Regions from separate parts of the Paenibacillus odorifer genome, predicted to be linked through region 1. Evidence: riboswitches for the same ligand, from Rfam matches in the RefSeq annotation. Region 1 holds a riboswitch; each other region holds the start of a gene.
What was found. Region 1 has a riboswitch for cyclic di-AMP ahead of PODO_RS24920 (TrkH family potassium uptake protein). Riboswitches for the same ligand answer to the same signal wherever they lie in the genome.

Region 1 (4,682 bases):
TCTGACAGAACGTGAGCAGTAAAGCCGGACCAAATGAATCAAGGGGCGCACCTATTGATCTCCAGATGAGGCAATAAGTGAAGCACTTATTGCGTAATTAGGGAATTTCTCCCTGAAATTTAGAGATTTCTGTTCAGCAGACTTATAATTAGGGAAAACTCCCCTAATTTTCGGCTGATTGAGTAACTAATAAAGGAATCCCACTGTTTATTAGGGAGGAATTCCCTAATGTCGTTCATTTAGAGCGAATAGCGGCTATTTTTAGGGAGGTTTTCCCTAATTAGTTACACCCACTCTGTACATCGTACAAACAAAGAACGCATATCGCCCATATTCCACCGTCACAGATACCACAAATCATCTACTACAGCCGTACGAATATCACACCTAACAACTCGTCAACCGCACACCCCAATAGCACAGATCACTACGCGTGATCTATAGTCATATGGCATAGTAAAATCCATTACTTTTCCTACTCTTTACTCCATAAAAAAGAAGCTGCCCCCAAGTAGAATTCACTACTTTTGAGTCAGCTTCTTTTACTATGATTCTTGGTTCACAACTTCACTCTCAAAACGGTCAATACTTTCATTAGGACCAATGAGTACCATAACATCGCCTTCACTTAAATAATCATGGGCAGTTGGAGCGACGATTATTCCGCTTTCCCTATTTAGGGCAACAATGCTGCAGCCATATTTAGCTCTTGTATTTAAATCGGACAAGCTTCTGCCGTTCATGCAGGATGGCACGGTCAGCTCGACAATTTTATAATCCTTGGACAGTTCAATATAATCCAGCAAATTGGGCGTCACCAGCTGGTGTGCCACACGAATCCCCATATCCCGCTCCGGAAAAATAACCCGATCAACCCCCAGCCGCGACAGTGCGCGGCCATGAAGGATGGAGATTGCCTTAGCCACCACTTGCTTGACTCCAATCTCCTTTAACAAAATGGCCGCCAGAATGCTTCTCTCCATATTGTCACCAATCGCAACAATCCCACAATCAAAGTTCCGTACACCAAGCGAGCGCATAATTCCCTCATCTGTAGCATCTGCTACTACCGTATGCGTCAGCTGATCGCTCATTTCCTCCACGCGTTCTTCATGGTGGTCAATGCCGAGCACCTCGTAGCCCATTTCCATCAGCTCAAGCGCCAGGCTTGAACCGAAGCGACCTAAGCCGATTACTACAAATTGCTGTGCTTTCATTTCTAATTAACTCCTATCCAATAATTATTTTACCTTCAGGATACTTATACAGTGGTTTACCCTGTTTGGGACCGAGTGCATACGCCAAGGTTAGTGGACCTAGCCGACCTGCAAACATCGTCAGACAGAGTAGAATCTTACCGATCGCTGACAGTTCCGGAGTTAGCCCCATAGTCAGTCCTACCGTAGCAAAGGCGGAGGTCGTCTCAAACAAGATTGCCAAGAAATTACTGTCTTCAGTTGTGGAGAGTATCATCGACACAGAGGCAATTAACAACAAAGCCAGCAGTGTGATCGTTAATGCCTTGTAGATGCGCTCTTGAGCCAGCCGATAACGGAACAACACAACATCTTCCCGTCCACGCAGCATAGCAATAACAGCACCAATCATCATCGTAAAGGTTGTTGTCTTGATCCCGCCGCCCGTTGAGCCTGGAGAAGCACCAATAAACATAAGAATCACTATAAAAAATTGTGTAGCCTGCCGAAGTCCAGCAATATCTACTGTGTTCGCGCCAGCCGTACGGGGAGATACGGATTGAAAGAAGGCCGATAATATTTTACCGCCAAAATTCAGTGAACCCAGGGTACGAGTGTTAGTAAACTCGAATATAAAAATAACCAAAGCTCCGATCAGAATCAGCCCTGTACTGGTGGACAGGACAACTTTACTATGTAGAGACAGCCTGCGGGTTACCCGAAACTCCACCAGATCTGACATTACAATAAAACCAATCCCGCCGGAGACAATCAGAAACATCACAATAATATTCACAAGCGGATCATAAACATAATCAGTTAAACTGCGAAAATCCCCAAAAATATCGAACCCCGCATTATTAAACATAGACACCGCATGAAATATGCCATAATAAATCGCTTTTCCCAACGGCATATCAAAAGCCCAGCGAATAGACAGCAGCAAAGCGGCACAGCCTTCTATGACAAGAGAATATATAAGGACTCTCCGGATCAGTCGCACAATTCCTTCCATAGAGCCTTGATTCATGGCTTCCTGTAGGATTAGCCTGTCCCGCAAAGATATTTTACGCTTTAACACCAGTGAAAATAGAGTGGCCATGGTCATAAACCCTAAGCCGCCGATCTGGATTAGGATCATAATTACGGTTTTCCCAAAAATCGTGAACGAAGTTCCGGTATCCAGCACAACAAGCCCTGTTACACAGGTTGCCGAAGTTGAAGTAAATAATGCATCAATAAATTCCACGGAATTCCCGCTTGTGCTTGAAATGGGCAACATAAGCAGCAAGGCCCCTATCAGAATAATCGATGCAAAACCAAGCACCAGTATCTGCGGCGGCGAGAGCTTCAGAAACTTAAATTCAGAAATCCTGCGAAACTGTGAAGCCACTATGCTCACCTTCTTATCAAAAATTCCAACAAAAAAAGCACTGGAAAACCAATGCTAACTTGGTTCCTGCAGTAAATTAGCCTACGAGGTTAGCTGACGGATTCGGACTGTGCAGGCTGCCCTATTCGTTCCCAGAACGAAATTCACCCCTGATGAAAGTGCCATTTATCTTGTATACTCCACTTTTCATCACTTCTTATGGTTCCCCCGTTTTCACCAGAAATTCGGCTACTATACAATTGCATACAAATTATATACGTTATTTAGTGAATTCACAAAGACACAATTAATGCTCATTCACATGAAAAAATGCGGTTTAAAGAGACTGCATCAAAAGGAGTACCTTTTCTCATCACTTTTCCGTGTTTTCCCTGCAATTACACCGATTCTCACCATTCGTACACAAATGAACACGATAAAATTCATGGTATAAATTCACATGACTATTCTATACTATCTCTATTACCCATAAAAAGAACATATAATGTTTTTTGTAACCAGCCAGGCACTAATACTATAATGGAACATAATATTGTCAGTACATAACAAGGAGGCGTTACATGAATCCCGTCGGCCAGCCCATACAGCAACGTGCCCTCTCCAAGAGGCTCATCATCTCGGGCATTATCGGTCTTATTCTATTTATTATGTTTCAGATTTCCCCTTCACTGCTTAGTAGCCCTACAGGTGAAGATACCACCGTCATTAGCAAGGCAGAAGCCCGTGACCAAGCCATATTATTTGCAGAACATAAGCTCAACTACACCGAAGCACCAAACGATCAATGGAATGTACTTTACGAGACGGACTCTTCCTTTTATGGTTATATGTCTCGCGAGAAGCTTGTGGAGGACTACACCAAGAAAAAATTGGATCAAAAATATCCTTTTGATGTCTTTCGTGCAACGCTTACTCCTTCAGCGGAGCAAGAGCCGCAAATCATCGTTGACCTCAATATGTATAACGGTAAGATTGTCGCTTTCTCAAAGGCTGCAAAAGTTGCCTCCGAAGAGGGGTCAGGCATCGCTTCCGTTGGTGCAAAAGAGGACAAGGGAGCTGACCTCACTCTAGCGCAGAAGGAGAATCTTGCTCGTCCTTGGCTTCAGGAATGGGAAGTAAATCCTGCCAAGCTACAAATTGAATCGAATACAGGAAGCCATGGGCTAGTGTATACGGATAGTACTGTTCAGGTCGGCGAATCCTTATTGCACTATTATTTTGATTTCAGTGGAGAGCAGGTATCCAGCTTTAATGCCGGATTCACTGCACCAGCTTGGCATACCTCCTACGTACAAGGACAGACCTCTTTAGCGGAAAAGCTAACATTATTCGGTTACGGTATACCCACACTGATTTTAGGAATTCTGGCACTCGTCTACAGTATTCTTAGAAGAGAGCATACTTCCTTTAAACGTGGAGTATTCCTAAGCTCAGCCTATTTTGTAATCATGATGATCAGCACCTATAATATGCTGCCTGAATCAACAGGCGAAGGGCTAGAAGCACAGATTACCTCTGTCATTATGTTTATCATTTATGCTTTATACAGCCTGCTGATGTCCTCCTTGCTCTACTTCTCTTTAGTGGGCGGCAATGGCCTATGGCGAAAAGAGGGAGGCATGAACCCTTGGCCCCGCGCCAAAGAGCCCGGCTATGGACAATATGTGTTGGATAGTATCCGGGCTGGTTACATCTGGGCTTTCGTTCTGCTAGGGGTGCAGACGGTTATGTTCATCATATTATCGTTTACCTTGCACAATTGGTCTACTACAGACGCCACCCAATCTCCTTATAACATGAGATATGCTTGGCTTCTGCCTATCGTCGCATGGCTCGCTGGTTTATCTGAGGAAGCCATTTATCGCTTTTTCGGAATCCCTATGCTGAAAAAGGTGTTCCGGAACACTTTCGTCGCTTGCTTGATCACCACGCTGGTTTGGGCGTTTGGCCATACGTTATATCCGATCTATCCCATCAGCTCCCGTCCGATTGAGCTGACCGTAATCGGGCTGCTGTTCAGTTATATTTTCCTTCGTTACGGATTTATTGCTGTCATGTTCAGCCACGTCGTGTTTGACAGCATCCTGATGGGC
Region 2 (4,682 bases), 110 kb from region 1:
CCTATTATTATGACCACGGTTTTAGGTGGTTTGGTTGGAACAACAAGCCTTGTAGGCTTCGGAAGTTCAGCCACAGGCATTTCTCTTGTTGGCGGTAATATTGATTTAACAGGTACTCTCCTTGGACCGCTTATCAACTTTGCATTCTCGACTCCTCGTGCAGGGGTGATAACATCCCTTGCTGCTTATTTCAGTAATACCATAGCTTTATCGCTGCTTGGTACTACAATAAATGTAACAGCACAGTTGTACCAATCGGCCACACCAAATAACACATTTACTGCTATTCCAGGGGCATTAGTAGCGCTCCCACCTATCACAGGTACTATTAATCTAGGAACTTTTGTCAATGGAATTACAAATGATATCAATTTTGCTGTAACACCACAGACACGTCTGCTTATGGTATTCTCAGCCACTGCTACAGGCCTCTCCCTTGTAAATACAGTCACTGGTTATGCAAGTGCTGGCTTTACGATTGTATAATCATTAAAACAAATTCAAAAAAAGGCATCTGCCATTCCTTCTAAGGAGTGATAGATGCTTTTTTGGTAATATACGGTACACTTACTTGATCTTTCGGACTCAACTGCCGCTATTCGTTAATTTATCCCTGTTTAGAGAGATCATCGGACCTGAGAGGCGCTATTGGGCAGAAATGGTGCTCAATAGCGTCTATTTTGTACAAATAACGCCTATGGGGTCCAATAGCAACTCAAAAATAGGAAAATATTGCAAATAAGAGCGCTTGAGTCCGATAGTCTGTCAATGTCACTCCCCGCTCTTCTTCTCTCCTACTCATGTCCGGAGGCTGAATCCCTATTACCGAAACCTTCCTTTCCTTTGGTCTCGATCAGGAGCTGCAGATACGCTGCTTATTACACCTCCTTCTATACACTTACAATCACTACTTAGAGTCTACTGTTTCTTTCCCACGTCGGATGAGCTGCTTACTATGCCTCCCTCTATACACTTACCTTAACTACTTAGGTCTACCGTACTCTCCCACGTCGGATGAGCTGCTTACTACGCCTCCTTCTATACACTTACCTTCACTACTTAGGGTCTACCGTTCTTTCCCACGTCGGGTGAGCCGCTTACTATGCCTTCCTCTATACAATTACCTTAACTACTTAGGTCTACCGTACTCTCCCACGTCGGGTGAGCTGCTTACTACGCCCCTTCTATACTCTTACCTTCACTACTTAGAGACTACTGTTCTTTCCCACGTCGGGTGAACCGCTTACTACGCCCCTTCTATACTCTTACCTTCACTACTTAGAGTCTACTGTTCTTTCCCACGTCGGGTGAGCTATATTTGATGCTGTGGTAGGGTAGGGACATTAAGTGGCGTTCTAGGTACAATATGCTTGTAAATGTTCAACATCCACCGGTTAGTAAAATACCAAAGGCTGGCTCATTCGTAGATTTCACTACTGATGAGCCAGCCTTTAGTTAGATATCCATTATATTAGGGAAATCCTCCCTAATATTCATCGATAATCGCTTTAAAATAAGGTTTTTAGGGAAATCCTCCCTAAAAATTCATGCAAATACCCATTTATGGCTAAAAACATCCTATTATTAGGGAGGATTTCCCTAATCCACGTTCTAGGAGCCATAATTCCCTTCACTTTAGGGAGAATTTCCCTAATTCACGTGCTAGAAGCCATAATCCCCTTCACTTTAGGGAGAATTTCCTTAAAGTTCTACCCAGAAAGACGTCCCATAGCCAGCTCATTCCCCCTGGCTATGGGACGTCTTTTTCCACTTAAACGCTTCGCTTGTAAAGGTCTCCCTATAGATCAGCTAATCTGCTGACTGCCCTGCTGCTTCTCCAAGAAACGCTGAAGAATCGCATTGAATTGCTCCGGCTGGCACAGATTACTTGGATCTAATGCGTTCGGAATAATCGCCAACTGCGCATGTGGCAGCTGGGACACCATTTCCTTCATACAATTCACTCCAAATTCATTAAAGTCCCCTACAATACATAAAGCAGGACGTTTAAAAGCCTTTAAGCATCTGGTGTAATCAACATGGCTCGTAGCCAGCCTTTGCCGATAAAGCTCCCGGGGACGTTTGTCCAGCAGCCCTCTTCTAATCTCATTGTAGGCCAGACTCCAGCGCTCTCGGTACATCATCCGAATCGAAGGCAACACCAGCTCGCTTGGGAGATAATACATTAGCAAACTGCAATATGCTGCCATAGTTTGTATTTTCCCTACAATTGTTGATCCGTGAGTCCTACAGAAGCTGTCTGCGACCACAATTGCTTTTACACGCTCAGGATATTGTTTGGCAATATGCTGAACGACTAAGCCACCATAGGCGATTCCTACAAAAACTGCTTCACGGATACCTAGGTCATTCAACAGCATAATCAAATCCAGACATTGCGTCTCAATAATCTCATGTGGGGCCTCCAGCAGTTTACCAGACTTACCATTCCCCCGTAAATCGCACAAAATCACTTTATATTTATCGGAAAAATACTCCAGCTGTGGTTTGAACATACTGTGTGTTAATCCATGTCCATGGATAAACACAACCGGAGTGCCAGTTCCATTGATTTCATAATAGAGCGAAGTTCCGTTCAGTTTAGCGATAGGCAAAGGTAACACCTCTTTCATAATAAATTCTACGACTATATCTGCTTAAAAACGCAGCAAAAAACCACAGAGGGATTCTCTGTGGCTATTCATCACTAAACACGCCATTCATCCTCTCTCCATACGCTTACGAGGTTAGCTGTCGGATTCGGGCAGTGAGAGTTGCCCTACCTGCAGGGATGCATGTTATGCACCCGGAACAGGATTCACCCCATAACCAGTGCCGACTCTCACATCGGCTGCCAGTTGTTGGTTCCCCCGCTTTCCAGAAACGGAAATTAAGCGGATTGCTTATGTAATTGTAAATTTAAGATAATTGTCAGTTCTGAGATGAATCATACTCTTGTAAGGTTTGCTTGTAAAGGAGGGCTCTGGTCAAAATAATGTTGAAAGCAATGCTTTTCATTTCATATTGAGCATACTCTTCATTTTCTCTTTCTTTTGCTCTTGTTTACTCGTTTTATTTAAGAAAATGGCTCTGAACCAAGCCAAACGGAGGTTAAAACACCAGTACTTTCTATATAAAGGCCATCCTTTTCACTGGAGATATGAAAAAAGCTAAGCAGAATCAGAGATATTCCCCTGTCCACTTAGCTTCCTCTTACAATACTATGGCTACAAAAGATCGGCGTTTTTCAATGCATGCTCCCAGCTTGGAAAAAAGAACAGCGCACTTCTCATAAGCTCAGGATCGCTCTGCTTTACTTGTTTTTTACTGATCGAGCTTCCGTCGCTTTGCAGCTTTTTGATCCGACTTAATACTTCATCAGCCTCCAAAGGAATTTCCATTGAAACACTCCTTTCTCAGTGACCTGTTTCCCTTCATTTTCTCCATAATATGTTTATTTATTCCGTACTCTTTATTTCCCCAGATTAAACCATCTGATAGATGGGTTGTTCAGCAATGAACCGGCTAGGAAGCATGGGATATTTGTCTGCTAAGATTTCAGCTAAATATTTCATTCCCGGCGCTTCACTCTCCGCATGACCTAACATGATGAGCGCTTTAGATCTGCCTTGGTGCCCTGCATCCCGCACATATTCCGGAGTCTCCCACTCTGGTCCCTCTCCAGCAATAATTAAATCAAGATTGTGATCATTAAAATGCGGAATAGCCATCGTCCCGCCTCCTCTGTAACCTACTAATATCCCTACGCGTTTGCAGGACAGAGACAGGTCACCAGCAGCGCGTACATAAGAGATCCCTAGCTTACTTTTAATATACTGAGCAGCTTCCAGTACAGTCATAGCAGGAATAGTGAGAATCGTAGCAGCTGCTTGCTGCTCTTCCACGTATGCGGACCAATCTAGTTCTCCCAGCAAACCCACCATAATTCCATCCGGCTTTTGCCGATGCCAATAATCATGATAACGAAAAATAGCAATTTGGGAATGTTCGATCAGACTTTTTTTCGCATGATAAACCGGATCACCTTCTAACCACTCGCTCGCCGCATGATGGCTATAAAATACACCTTCATGCGTGATCAGCAAATTGGCTCCTAACGCTATTGCTTGCTCCACAACATTTTGTGTGGCAGAGAAGGCCGTAATAATCCCTGTGACTTCAGTTTCCGGTTCCCCTGGGTTCAGAATATCGACAGTGCCTTCTACCTGTTCCACAGTTCCCATTAAATCTTCCATAATCGCTCTAATCGTGAGGCTCACTATCATCATCCCTCGATTCGAAATCTAATAAATCTTTCTGCCTTTAAGATCCTCAATTCCGCTCTTGCGGTAAAAATACGTATTGATCCGATCTCTCCATTCCTGCGCATGCTCTGCTTGCTCTTCAAGACGTTGCTTCACTTGCATATACAATCCACTATCCACGCTGCCTTCAAGTGATTCCCATGTCGCTAGAAGCTGTGCAGCCTGCTCTGCCCCCTCGAAATGAGTATCGTAAATATGTTGTATAACCGTTTGCCCCGATTGCAGAACATGCGTGTATGGAACATGATGAAAGAACAGCAACAGCTCTTCTGGACAAGACGCTAGATTCTCATAGTTTGATGCATTAAGACCCATATACTGTCCACTATAACCCGTTCCCGATTTGACTGAACGATC
Region 3 (4,682 bases), 1.2 Mb from region 1:
AAGGAAGAAGGCTGGGACCTGCATCAGTATCACGGAACCTCTGAGTTTTACAGTGATTTTGGCATCTTTAATGTAACGATTGCCGTCCCTTCCAACTATACGGTGGCTGCGACCGGATTTCCTGTAAAAAATGCCAAGCTCAAACAAGATCAGAAAATATATCAGTTCTACGCCGATGATGTCCACGATTTCGCTTGGGCCGCTTCCCCTGATTTTACAGTAGCTGAGGAAGCCTTCTCTACGCCGGAGGTGCCTGGAGTACGAATTAAGGTGTATCTCGACCCACTACACAAAGATTTAAAAGAGCGTTACCTTCAGGCTGCCAAGGCTGCCCTGACCTACTTCAGCAAATGGTATGGTCCTTATCCCTACTCTACGCTGTCTATTGTCGTCCCACCTAAGGAGGGCAACGGTGCTGGAGGAATGGAATACCCTACCCTTATTACAGCCTTTGGGGCCGCGGATTCTTCTCCAGATACCTCACTTGAAAGAACCGTCATTCATGAAATCGGCCATCAATACTTCTACGGTATGGTAGCCAGTAATGAATTCGAGGAGGCCTGGCTGGATGAAAGCTTCACTTCCTATGCCGAAGACAGACTTATGGAGCAAGAATACGGTATCAAGTCTAATTTGCCTTTACAGGCCAGCCTGGTAACTATACCTGAGCCGTTAAATCTGGAAACGTGGAAATATGCAGGGGCGGATTCCTATAGCCGAAATGTTTATATCCGCGGCAAGCTTGTACTTAAAGATATCGAACGCCAGGTAGGTACCAAAGCAATGAACAACATCATGTCCTCCTACGCTCGTAAGTTCCGTTTCGAGCATCCTGCTACGTCAGATTTTCAGAAAGTCGTTGAGAAGGTAACCAAAAAATCATGGCAGACCTATTTCGATGATTACATTTATGGTGATGGAGCGCCTGACTTCTCAGTAGATACGATTACTTTTAAAAAAAATAACAGCGGCGATGCTCCAAGCTACGAATCATTAGTGAAGATTTCAAACAAAGGGAGCCATTACGTTGATGTTCCCGTGAAATTCACATTCGCCGACAGCTCTTCGGTGCAGCGGGTCTGGAACGGTGAAGGAGCAGAGACTACGTTGCAATTGTTAAGCGATAAGCCTCTTCTCTCTGCTGAGATTGACCCTGAACATTCCATCTTATTGGAGAGCAAACATCTAAACAACTTTAGGCTGGCGGAAATAGAGCCCAAGACGCTCTCTCGCTGGACATTAAGTGTAACTAAACTACTTGAAACCGTGCTCGGAACTCTTGTCTGGTGAGGTGAATGATTGTGAGAACATCGATAACCCGCGGCTGGCAAAGCATGAAGGAGCAATTTTATATTTTAATTCTGCTCTTCATCTACCGACTGCTCTGGGGCTACTTTATGTATGGTTTCATCCGATCTGCTATTATTCCGATTCTACTGCGCTATCCGGATAAAGACGCCGGAGGCAGCGGTATGGGCAGACTGTTATATTATATCGAGGGACAGTTCAGCTTGAATACGGACCCTGCGATACGCACTTGGTTATGGATGCTTCTGGCGCTTGTTGTCTTGCGACTTCTGCTTTCCCCTTTCATAAGGGCAGGATTGCTGCATGAGCTCCACCAGGAGCGAAAGGGCGAGCGTGGACTGTTCTTTTTCCCTGGCATGAAGATCTATGGACTACCTGTCTTAGTCTTTAGCCTAATCGAATGGGTGCTGACCCTGCTGCCGCTTTACTGGCTTGCTCCAAAAATGTACGGGCTGTTCTTATCCTCTTTGTTTAACTACGCTTTGTTACTTCATTTAGTACCATACGTATTGGCATGGCTTATATATATTTTTATCGTGCGCCTGTTTCTTCTATATATGCAGTTTGGTTACACCGGCGGTACAGGAATGTTCTCCTCACTGTTCATCTGCTTGCGGTCACTGATTCCTGCTATAGGTGTTTCCATTGTACTTGGTGCGGGAGGCTTGCTCTTACTGCTAGTGTGCGGACTGACGGGTCTGTTCTGTCCCGGCCTACCGGCACTTATAATACGGCAAATCTCACCACTACCTTCTACGCTCTTAAAAATGTGGGGAATCTCTGCACAATATCATCTATGGCGTAGCAAAGCATTTCCACAATAAATCAACCTTATTTGACATAATAAAAAGGTCCCAATTCCTGTATTTAGGAGCTGGGACTTTTTCTCAATACGGATAACTTAAGAGTATTTGCAAAATCGTAAAAGCTCTGTTACAATAAGTCCTGTGCTATTAGTAACAATTTTGTAATCAATTGAAACGATTCCTACATAACTAAATGTATTTATCGTAAGTGTAACTGTCGAAACGTCATTCTCTGGTGCTTAACACGCCTAATTCCTTTGCACCGGGAAGTGGGGGAACCATATTTTGGGTGAATTGATCTCGCTTTACAGGGATCATAGGGAATCTTCTACCGAACCCTTAAGCTAACCTCGCAGGCCTTGGAAGGAGTACATCTTTTGAAAAGACATAATTTAAGAAAAAAATGCGTCGCTGCGGCGCTAGGACTTGTAATGGCATTATCTATTGGTGGAGGAAGCGCCTTTGCCGACTCTAAAATGGACTCTGTAATCTCAAAGACTATTGGAGTTGCCTATAAAACCGGAGGTACAAGCACTGCCGGATTTGATTGCTCTGGATTTACAAAGTATGTATTCAAGAATGTGGGTCTTACTTTACCTCGTACATCAAAAGCTCAATATAGCGTTGGAACTGCTGTATCCAAAAGCAATCTGCGTTCTGGTGATCTAGTGTTCTTTAACACACTTGGCAATGGAGTATCCCATGTCGGCATTTATGTTGGAAACGGAAAATTCGCACAATCGTCCTCTTCGCGTGGAGTGACCATCACTTCACTCAGTCAGGCCTACTGGGCCAATCGTTATGTTGGCGCTAAAAGAGTAATGAGTACTTCAGCTTATCAAGCTGTAGCCTTCGATTGAAACCTTCCTCACAACTATAACCTCACAATTACAACTATATGAACCTGAATCTGATTATGCCCGTAATCAAATTCGGGTTTTTCTTTATTCCATAATATATTTTTACACTATTAGAGCCCAATTGAAACACGTTTATTTGATAAAAATTGCAATTATATTAAAAATTAGGTCATTATTAACGCTTACATATGCCTTTCTACCGTAAAAATGCCAATTTTTCTGCATTAATATGTTAAAAACGATTGCCAAGCGGCTTTCTGTTTGTTACAATTAGCGCAGTGAGATTTTAGTAACATTTTTGTAATCATTAAGTTGTTATTTACAAAGGTTTTGTCATGTATTGATTACAAGCTAATCCTAATCAACAGTATGAGCCGAGTTTCCTAACTATTAGGAAAACGGGGGAACCAACTTTGGGTGAATTGACCTCCATTATATAGAGAGGTCATAGGGGACCTTCAACCGAACCCTTAAGCTAACCTCGTAGGCATTTGGAAGGGGTATACACTTTTGAAGAAGAAGTTAGCAGCAGCAGTACTAAGCTTTTCCATCATCCTCACCATCGGAGCAGGAAGCGCTTTCGCAGATTCCAAAATGGATAAAGTGATTGACAAGGCCATCGGTACTAAATACGTATCCGGCGGTATATCCACTAACGGATTTGATTGCTCCGGATTTACAATGTATGTGTTTGATAAGATTGGCATTAACCTTCCACACCAATCAGGTTCCCAATATCAAATGGGCACAGCAATCTCCCGTGATGATATAAGAGCCGGAGATCTTGTATTCTTCAATACAAGTGGCAAAGGTGTCTCCCATGTCGGCATTTATGTCGGTGAAGGTAAGTTCGCACACGCTTCTACCTCACGCGGTGTTACGATTAGCTCTCTGAGTGATAGCTACTACGTGAAACGCTACGTTGGTGCCAAGCGCATTATGAGCACAGACGCTTACCAATCGGTTGCTGCTGAATCGGAAGACAATGATGATGTGCAATAAATAACGTACATAGGCTCTTTTCCAAGGTACTCTTGGAGGAGAGCTTGTTTTTTTGTCTTATTACTTATTTACCCCTCTCATAATTTGTAAAACATTCCCCTCATATAAAGTTTCTGAGTCGAACCTCCCCCATTTTGTATATAATTAATAATATAGCAATGTCCTCGTGAAAGGAGATCGTTGACCTTATGATAAATCCCTCGGTAACTTTTCATGTTGTTCCTATGGAGGCAATTCACGGAGAAGCTATTTGTAAGTGGAGCTATACGCCCCCATATAATATTTATGGCTGGATGCCGTGGGAGCAGATGCAGGCTCTTGGCATCGAGTTTGGTGATCCGCAGCTCCGGGAGGAACAATATATCTCCATATTAAATGAAAATGAGGTTTTGTGCGGATTCGCACAGTTGTTCCCGATGGAAGGAGTCGTCCGTTTAGGAGTTGGGATGCGCCCCGATCTATGCGGCCATGGTTTAGGCAAACTATTCGTAGATGCCATCGTCCAGACAGCCTTGAATCGTTATCCTGATCGTGAGATAGATCTGGAAGTCCTGACCTGGAACCAACGCGCCATTCGAACTTATCAAAAATGTGGATTTACGATTACAGATACGTATGAACGCCGCACACCTACAGGAGACAAACCTTTTTATTGCATGGTCTATGACAAATGATATTAAATACCAGATATTTCATAAGAATGATT

Region 2: linked by a shared signal. The riboswitch ahead of PODO_RS25365 (alpha/beta fold hydrolase) and the one ahead of PODO_RS24920 (TrkH family potassium uptake protein) in region 1 are both predicted to bind cyclic di-AMP.
Region 3: linked by a shared signal. The riboswitch ahead of PODO_RS00540 (C40 family peptidase) and the one ahead of PODO_RS24920 (TrkH family potassium uptake protein) in region 1 are both predicted to bind cyclic di-AMP.

What each region holds. Positions count from the first base shown of each region.
Region 1 covers NZ_CP009428.1:5,715,195-5,719,876, forward strand. The annotation lists gene PODO_RS24910 (LysR family transcriptional regulator) at 1-22, shown strand, start outside; gene PODO_RS24915 (potassium channel family protein) at 546-1,217, opposite strand; gene PODO_RS24920 (TrkH family potassium uptake protein) at 1,231-2,589, opposite strand; cyclic di-AMP (ydaO/yuaA leader) riboswitch at 2,652-2,829, opposite strand; gene PODO_RS24925 (CPBP family intramembrane glutamic endopeptidase) at 3,150-4,682, shown strand, end outside.
Region 2 covers NZ_CP009428.1:5,821,764-5,826,445, forward strand. The annotation lists gene PODO_RS25360 (exosporium glycoprotein BclB-related protein) at 1-486, shown strand, start outside; gene PODO_RS25365 (alpha/beta fold hydrolase) at 1,806-2,615, opposite strand; cyclic di-AMP (ydaO/yuaA leader) riboswitch at 2,721-2,907, opposite strand; gene PODO_RS31580 (hypothetical protein) at 3,228-3,401, opposite strand; gene PODO_RS25370 (Nif3-like dinuclear metal center hexameric protein) at 3,486-4,280, opposite strand; gene PODO_RS25375 (alpha-glucuronidase family glycosyl hydrolase) at 4,305-4,682, opposite strand, start outside.
Region 3 covers NZ_CP009428.1:112,704-117,385, reverse strand. The annotation lists gene PODO_RS00550 (M1 family metallopeptidase) at 1-1,290, shown strand, start outside; gene PODO_RS00545 (hypothetical protein) at 1,296-2,132, shown strand; cyclic di-AMP (ydaO/yuaA leader) riboswitch at 2,350-2,488, shown strand; gene PODO_RS00540 (C40 family peptidase) at 2,546-2,974, shown strand; cyclic di-AMP (ydaO/yuaA leader) riboswitch at 3,337-3,479, shown strand; gene PODO_RS00535 (C40 family peptidase) at 3,485-3,976, shown strand; gene PODO_RS00530 (GNAT family N-acetyltransferase) at 4,165-4,650, shown strand.